One region of the Lactococcus sp. FSL W8-0209 genome, then DNA from elsewhere that is predicted to be linked to it. Evidence: riboswitches for the same ligand, from Rfam matches in the RefSeq annotation. Region 1 holds a riboswitch; the other holds the start of a gene.
What was found. A riboswitch is a leader RNA that binds a small molecule or an ion and turns the genes downstream of it on or off. The one in region 1 is predicted to bind FMN.

Region 1 (4,195 bases):
AAGCACGCCACGCCCCTCATCATTTATTTTTTTTAATGCCTCTTCTAATTGTTCACCGCAGTCACATTTCAAAGAACCAAAAGCATCACCAGTTAAGCATTCTGAGTGAATGCGGCAAAGAATAGCTTGACCGTTACCAATATCTCCTTTAACTAAAGCAACATGGTGCTCACCATTTATTTTATTGACAAATCCTAAAATATCAAACATACCATATTTCGTTGGTAGCTTGGCTCTAGTCACTTGCTCTACTTGCAGTTCATTTTGCTTAAGATACTCTTGAATAGCTTTAATTTTGATATATTTCAAGCCCCACTCTTGCGCTTTTTCCTTCAGTTTCTCCTTACGCATCATTGTTCCATCTTCGTCCATTATTTCAACGCAGACACCTACTTCTTTTAAACCAGCCAGACGCAACAAGTCAACCGTAGCCTCAGTATGACCATTTCGCTCTAAAAGACCATTTTTCTTGGCAATAAGCGGAAATACATGACCTGGTCTACGAAAATCACTTGGTAAACTCTCGGCATCAACAAGTTTTTTTATGGTTAAGGCCCGTTCAAAAGCCGAAATTCCTGTGCTAGTTTCAATATGATCAACCGAAACTGTAAAAGCTGTTCCATGATTATCTGTATTTTTCTCTACCATTGCCTCTAATTGTAAATTCTTAGCATAAGTTTCACTGAGTGGTGCGCAAATCAATCCTTTGGCCTCACTTGCCATAAAATTAATTATTTCTGGACTGATATATTCGGCCGCACAGATAAGGTCGCCCTCATTTTCTCTATTTTCATCGTCACTAACGATAATCATTTCCCCTGCTTTAAGTGCAGCAAGTGCTTCTTCTACTTTATTATATTGGAACATTTTATCTCCTATAAAAATCCGTTGTTAAGTAGTTTTTCTTTAGTTAATGAAGATTCTTTCATCGAAGAACTACTATCGCCCCATAATTTTTCTATATATTTCCCCAAAATATCATTTTCTAAATTAACAGTATCACCCACTTTTTTATCTGCAATTATCGTCTCTTTGAGCGTATGTGGAATAATAGAAACACTAAAAGATTTCGACTTAACCTGAGCAACTGTAAGACTAATCCCATCAATCGTAATTGAGCCTTTTTCGACGATGTATCTCATTAAATTTAAGCTCGTTTTGATTTCAAACCAGATGGCATTTTCTTCTTTTTTTACTTCTAAAATCTGGCCAACTCCATCAATATGTCCTGACACAATATGCCCACCAAATCGGCCATTTAATGGCATCGCTCGTTCTAAGTTAACTTTGGCGCCCACATTTAAGGTCCCAAGATTTGAACGATTTAGACTTTCAGGCATAATATCAGCCATAAATTCTTTTTGATTAAATTCAGAAACGGTCAGGCATAAACCATTTGTTGAAATAGAATCTCCAAGTTTCATATCCTCTAAAATCAAGGAAGCACGGATACTAATTTTGGAGGATTTTTCTCTTTTTTGCAGGCGACTCACTTCCCCTATTTCTTCAATTATTCCTGTAAACATTAAAGAAGCTCACTTTCTAATAAAATATCTTCTCCTAGATGGGTTATTTGAGGACTTTTTAGGAGATAGGCTTGATTGGGTTGCTCGATTCCATGTCCTTCAACTGGACTTGGTGCTTCTTTTCCACCAAATATTTTAGGGGCAATATAAGTTTGAACTTTTTGGACTATCCCTGCTTTTAATGCCGAAGCATTTAATGTCCCTCCACCTTCCAAGATGATACTGTCAATCCCCTTTTCTCCTAACTTTTTGGTCAATTCTTTCAAATTCAATCTTCCTTCTAGGCAAGAAACTAAGATAATTTCACAACCCACTTTAAGAAAGGGAGCTTGTTTTTCGGGGTCAGACTCAGCTGTAGCAATAATCGTTGGAATTTCAGTAGCTGTAGAAACAATCTTGGAAGTTAAAGGACTTCTTAAATGAGTATCACAAATGATTCTTATCGGATTTTTTCCATTTTCCAACCTGACAGAGAGTTGTGGATCATCTAAAATAAGTGTTTCAACACCAATCATAATTGCCATAAAACGTGAACGGTCTTGATGTACTTTCTCTCTTGCAATTTCACCTGTAATCCATTTTGATTGACCTGCTGATGTCGCAATTTTTCCGTCTAAAGTCATTGCATACTTCATCATGACATAGGGAAGCCCTTGACTAACATAATAAAAGAAAATTTTATTTAATTCTTCACATTCTTTTTCTAAGACTTTGATAGAAACTTCAATTCCAGCTTCTCTCATTGCTTTAATTCCTTTTCCTGAAACCAAGGGATTGGGGTCTAAATGCCCGATAACAACACGCTTAATTCTATTTTTTATAATCGCTTCAAAACAAGGGGGTTGTTTTCCCTGATGCGCACAAGGCTCTAAGGTCACATAAAGCGTGGCTCCTTCGGGAGATTCGTTACAATCCTTAAAAGCATTGATTTCCGCGTGAGCTTCCCCATATTTTTCATGATAGCCTTGACCAATAATTCTCCCTTCTTTGACAATAAGGGCTCCTACTTGAGGGTTAGGGTTGACATTACCACCTCCTTTTTTTGCAAGTACAATTGCTAAATCCATGTAGTATTCGTCTTTTTTCATCTATTCATCCTTTCTAATAAAAAATAAGACCCTAAAATAAAATTTCAGGGTCTTTTGATAAATTTTCTATTTTTTTTCGAGCAAAAATGCAGCTCAAAAAACCAAAAATGGAGTGAATTATTTAAATTCACTCCAGAGTTTTAGGCTAAATAGACATAATACTGACTAGAGTATTATGGTTTTATTATCTTCTTTCATCCAGACTATACTGTCGGCCTCGGAGTTTCACCGAATCATGCTGCAAGCAGCTCGCGGGCTATACCGCCGGTAGGGAATTACACCCTGCCCTGAAGATTTATTCAATTGTAGCTAAAGTATAGCATTTAAATTTAAAGATTGTCAAGAAATAAAAACGTATTCTTTAAAATAGCAATTTCTCAAGTTAGTTACTAATAGTTTTCGCCTATTTATTTGCTCAAAAATTACAATTTTGCTAAAATGGCTCTATTAGAACATAGGATATCTTATCATGCAAGAAATAAAAATAAACCCTCAACTCACTTGGCTTTCTTTTAATGTCGAAGACCTTAGAAATACTTCTGAACTTGCTACTTATGGTATTGACTTAGAAACGCTTCAATATGCCGAAGATAAAAATGAACGTCCTCACACGGAGTTCATCCCTGATAGTCAAGACTTTGTACTGATTTTCAATAGTCTGGATTTACTCAATTCAGAAGTTCATTATAAGACGGTTCCCATTACTTTTGTAGCACAAAAAAATCGATTAATTACTCTTTATCATCCAGAAAATGAATATTTAATTAATCAAATTAAAAAATATTGTTTTCAAAATGAACCAGAAACAGTTTATCATCTTCTTTTCATCAGTTTATTTTTGATTTCAGAGGCTTTCTTTCCTTACTTAGAACAAATTGATAAATCAAAAGAAGAAATTAATCAAAAGTTGCGTGAAAAAACAACAAAGAAAAATTTGTTGGCCCTTTCTGATATTGAAACGGGAATGCTGTATATTGTATCTAGTGCCAACCAAAATACTCTACTACTTGAACAACTTAAAACAAAAAGTATTTACAGACAGTTCAATGAAACTGAAAAAGAGCAGCTTGAAGATGCAATTATCGAAGCACAACAGCTTGCCAGTATGACACACCTTAATGCTCAAATTCTTGAACAATTAGCAGGAACTTATAATAATGTCCTTAATAATAATTTGAATGATAATATGACAACTTTGACAATTGTTTCTGTACTTTTGGCAGGATTAGCAGTCATCACTGGTTTTTTTGGAATGAATGTACCACTTCCACTTACTAACCAAAAAGATGCTTGGGTTTGGATTATTGGTGCTTGTATTATTCTTTGGCTACTTTATGCGGCACTCTTTCGTTATATTATTGGTCGAAGACAATAAAAAAATCAGCCAAAGCTGATTTTTTTATTTTATTTTTACGCTTGCAATTTTTTCAAGATCATCAGCAATTGGATGTCCATTGCTTGTTCGATCTGATAATGATAAATCGCACAAATTGATATCGTATTTCTTACCAGTCTCACTGATAACTTCTAATACTTGTTCATCAGTTTCTTTTGTCGCTGGTGCTTTAGCTTGACTGAACA
Region 2 (4,195 bases), 260 kb from region 1:
TATCCGCAAAAGTACTAGAAGAAATTAAAAGCAAAGTTGAAGCAAGCGTGATATGAAGTTTCTTTATTTTCATTATTCTTTTTTCCTTCATCTTAAACAGCCTTAGCTGGTCCAGTTTGTAAAGGCTCAGGTGATGTAAATGAAAAATCCTCTCCTTCATCGTGCCAACCAATTTTTTTCAAATAGTCTCTTTCATCCCAGTTAGAAGTATAGAAATGTTGACCACTATTTGGATTATAAAGTCTCTCAACCGTCGTTTCTTGGTTCCACGGTATGACCGTAGCATCATAAAATACAATTCCCTCATTCACCCATCCATAATTTTTGAGTTGAACTACTTCATTCGTATTTATTGTGTAGAGATGTTGACCGCTATTTTTACTGTACAAACGATAAACAGGAATTTTATCATAATTTTGACCGTTCATCGTATAGTATGAAGTTCCAAGGACTCCCTCATAACCCCAGCCCAAATGGACAAGATTATTTTTCTCGGTAAGTCCCATTGTATAAACATGCTCACCTGAATTTGGATTATAAAGGCGATAAACTGGGCCATTAAAGTTTGCCGTAACAGCTTTTGCCGGTGTTGCTTCTTTGATTGATAAACCCAGTCCAAGTAAAAGCGCCCCAAATAAGAGTCCGGTTTTGAAAAGTTTTTTATGTGTAATATGTGTGTTCATAACAAACACCTCCTTATCGTTAATAGCTAAAACAGTAATAGAAATACATTTGTAATTTTTTGGTTAATTCGTTATTTTGAGAAAATTATTTTCTCACCATGAGTATAGCGCTTTAGTTTGAATTAAGCAAGAACTATTTTTTAGTTATTTTTATCCTTATATATAAAAATGTAATCAAACAGAAATATTATTCAGGGCTTTTGTTTATATCTTCAATGCTAAAAATATATCATAAAATTAGCAAATAAAAAAACCGCTAGGAAAGTCCTAGCGAGTGTCTATTCGAGAGTGAAATACTTAATTATTTAAATTAAGCATTATAAAATTTTACGACTTTGTTTTTCTTGAACACTGCAACAATCAATCCAAATACCAGAGCAAAGATGATGTACTGCAAAACATTAAAAGGTAAAACTACTGTCAAAAGATAAGTTGGATTCAAAGTAACTGATAGAGAACCCATATTAAAAAGATGAGTTGCTCCAACAAAAATCTTATCAACATCGAAGCCAGCAGCTAAACGATAGAGAGGGAGTGCGTAGAAAACATTCAATACCATCATCACAAGAACTGATGCGATGGCTGCTAAAACTACACCAACTGTATAGTTTTTGATTGAGAATTTTTTCTTTGTAAAGAACCAAACAATTGCCATGAAGATTCCCAAAGCAATGAAGTTCATCGGCACACCAATCCAAGTTGATGGACCTTGATTAAATAGGAGATACCATAAGATAGAGCGAATAAAGAGGATAATAAATCCATCACCCAATCCCAAAGTAAAGACTCCAATAAGTACTGGAATGATTGAGAGTTCAACTTTCATAAAATCAATTCCAGGCAATAGCGGAAACTGCAAAATCGGCAATAATAAGATTGTTGATAATGCAGCAAGCATGGCAATTAATACCATCCGACGTGTTTTAGACATAAAAAAACCTCCAAATATGAGAAAATAATTCTTCAAATTTCGAGGAAGTTGATAGACATTTTTGGTTTGGCTAAAAACAGTAATCCAACCGAAGTTGATTACACTACAAAAATTGTTCATCTTCTTCCATCCAGACTTTACTGTCGCTAGCAGATTCTCACTGCTTCAATCGCCGTAGCGAATCGCGGAGTCATAAGGTCAAAGCCCTATTTACCGCCGGTCCCGAATTACACGGTGCCCTGAAGATAATTTTATTATAGCACAAAAATAGTTTGCTTATCAAGAATAAGATTTGCTTAAGAAATAAAAAAACAACTCTTTATCAGAATTGTCTTTTATAATAATCAGTTAATTTCCTTGGGCTGCATTAATCAATTGAGAAACTTCTTTTTTACTCAAACGACGAAATTGTCCTGTTGGAAGTCCATCCAATGTAAGAGTTCCATATTGAATACGACTCAATTTTTGTACTGGAAGTCCTGCAGCCGCAAACATTTTTTTAACTTGATGATTTTGTCCTTCATGGATAGTTAAACTAACAATCGAATGATTTTTTGTTTTCTCTTGTTTGATAATCTCATAACGGGCGGGACTAACTTTTTTACCTTCAATAGTCATACCTAAAGTTAAAGGACGCAAGTTTTCTTTGTTCGCTTGGCCTTCTACCTTAGCAACATAGACCTTATCAACGCCATGACGTGGGTGAGTCATCATATTCGTAAACTCACCGTCGTTTGTAAGCAAAAGCAAACCGCTTGTGTCCCAGTCCAAACGTCCCACAGGATAAATACGTTCTTTAACTTGAGGCATTAAATCCATTACCGTTTGACGTCCTTTGTCATCGCTAACTGAAGAAATATAGCCTCTTGGTTTATTTAGAAGATAATAAACGGGTTCTTCATTATAAACTGCTACTCCATTAACTTCAACGATATCTCCAGTTGAAACTTGATAACCCAAGTTTGTCATTGGAACATTATTTACCGTTACTTTTCCCGCTAAAATTAGTTCTTCTGCTTTACGTCTGCTTGCCACACCTGCATGGGCCAAATATTTATTGATTCTCATTTTCTTCACTTTCGTTAAATAAGGTTTGTTCTTCTGCGATAAATCTTGACTCATCTATTTCAGGTAATTCATCTAAATGATTAATCCCAATATAGTCTAAGAAAAATTCAGTTGTTGCATAAAGACTCGGACGTCCTGGTGCTTCAACTTGTCCGACCTTTTCAACCAAATCAAAAGCACGAAGTGTTGAGAGAACACCTGAGGAATTCACTCCGCGGAGCTGATCGATTTCGAGTCGAGTTAAAGGTTGCTTATAAGCAATAATTGATAAAACTTCAAGAGCTGATTTTGACAACGATTGATTAAGAGGAGTTTTGGCATAGTTTTTAAGAATTTCTGCAAACTCTTCTTTTGTAGCCATACGATATTTACCTGCAGTTTCAATAATCGTTAAAGCAGATTCTTCATCAGAATGATATTTTTCTTTTAAGTAATCAATTTGTTGCTGACAAGCTTGTTTAGACATTTCTGTCAATGCTGACAATTCTGCCAAGGTTAAACCAGCTTCGCCAGATACAAAAAGTAAGAGTTCACAACTTGCTGTCTTATTCACTAGTTTCTTTTCTTTCTAAAATAATTTCTCCAAAAAGCTCTCCTTGAGAAAAAGAAATCTGTTGATTTTTGATTAATTCTAAAAGAGCCATAAAAGTGGTGACGAGTTCATCTTTATTAGTAGAGCTAAAAAACAAATCTGAAAATTTACATATTTTTTGTTCTGTAAATCTAGTACTTAACTCTAAAATCTTATCAGCGATTGTAAATTTCTCAGCTGCTATTTTTGTATTCTCGTCTTGAAAATGTTGTCTTTGCAACTCAAGAATTTTAGTAAAAGCTAGAAATAAATCTAAAGCAGATTTATCCTGCAAAAGTACAGTTTCATCAGTGATAATTTCTGTCTTAGCTTTTGAATAAAAATGACTACGTTCCTGATGAAGTTCATCTAAATCTTGTGACAACATTTTATATTTCCGATATTCATCAATTTGAGCCAATAAATCATACTCAAGTTGTTCTGTATCTTCAATAAAAGTTTCGGTAACTGTCGGTAAAAGTCTTCTTGATTTAATTAACATCAGTTGACTTGCCATTAACATGTACTCTCCAGCTACTTCCAATTCAAGTTCTTTTATGGTTTGAATATAGATAAGATATTGCTCAATAACTGGTACCAATGGAACTTCAAAAATATCCATTTCATACTGACTTACCAAATGCAATAAAAGGTCGAGAGGACCCTCGAAGTTTTTAATTTTTATATTGATTTCTTTAATCATATTTTACATAATAAAAATAGTGTAAATTCCTATCTATAATATTTTTCAAGCGTTGTAATAGTTGTTAAACCAAGTAGAGTTGCCAGTTCATAAATTGACTTTCCTGTTTTAACCTGATGCAAGATATACTGTTCTCTAATTTCTTTGGAAGAATAGTTCGTAAATTTTTTCAATTCAGTATAAAGAAATTGACGAGATTTTGCGAATAATTCATCAGCATTATTAATGGCTTTAACTCT

Region 2: linked by a shared signal. The riboswitch ahead of MKX45_RS07445 (ECF transporter S component) and the one ahead of ribD (bifunctional diaminohydroxyphosphoribosylaminopyrimidine deaminase/5-amino-6-(5-phosphoribosylamino)uracil reductase RibD) in region 1 are both predicted to bind FMN.

What each region holds. Positions count from the first base shown of each region.
Region 1 is NZ_JBBOVN010000001.1:1,256,522-1,260,716, reverse strand. Features, by position in the region: gene MKX45_RS06270 (bifunctional 3,4-dihydroxy-2-butanone-4-phosphate synthase/GTP cyclohydrolase II) at 1-867, opposite strand, end outside; gene MKX45_RS06265 (riboflavin synthase) at 876-1,526, opposite strand; gene ribD (bifunctional diaminohydroxyphosphoribosylaminopyrimidine deaminase/5-amino-6-(5-phosphoribosylamino)uracil reductase RibD) at 1,526-2,614, opposite strand; FMN riboswitch at 2,797-2,913, opposite strand; gene MKX45_RS06255 (magnesium transporter CorA family protein) at 3,084-3,989, shown strand; gene parC (DNA topoisomerase IV subunit A) at 4,014-4,195, opposite strand, start outside.
Region 2 is NZ_JBBOVN010000001.1:1,511,764-1,515,958, forward strand. Features, by position in the region: gene MKX45_RS07435 (trypsin-like peptidase domain-containing protein) at 1-73, opposite strand, end outside; gene MKX45_RS07440 (glycoside hydrolase, family 25) at 93-683, opposite strand; gene MKX45_RS07445 (ECF transporter S component) at 994-1,614, opposite strand; FMN riboswitch at 1,729-1,865, opposite strand; gene MKX45_RS07450 (pseudouridine synthase) at 1,963-2,682, opposite strand; gene scpB (SMC-Scp complex subunit ScpB) at 2,669-3,235, opposite strand; gene MKX45_RS07460 (segregation/condensation protein A) at 3,228-3,956, opposite strand; gene xerD (site-specific tyrosine recombinase XerD) at 3,986-4,195, opposite strand, start outside.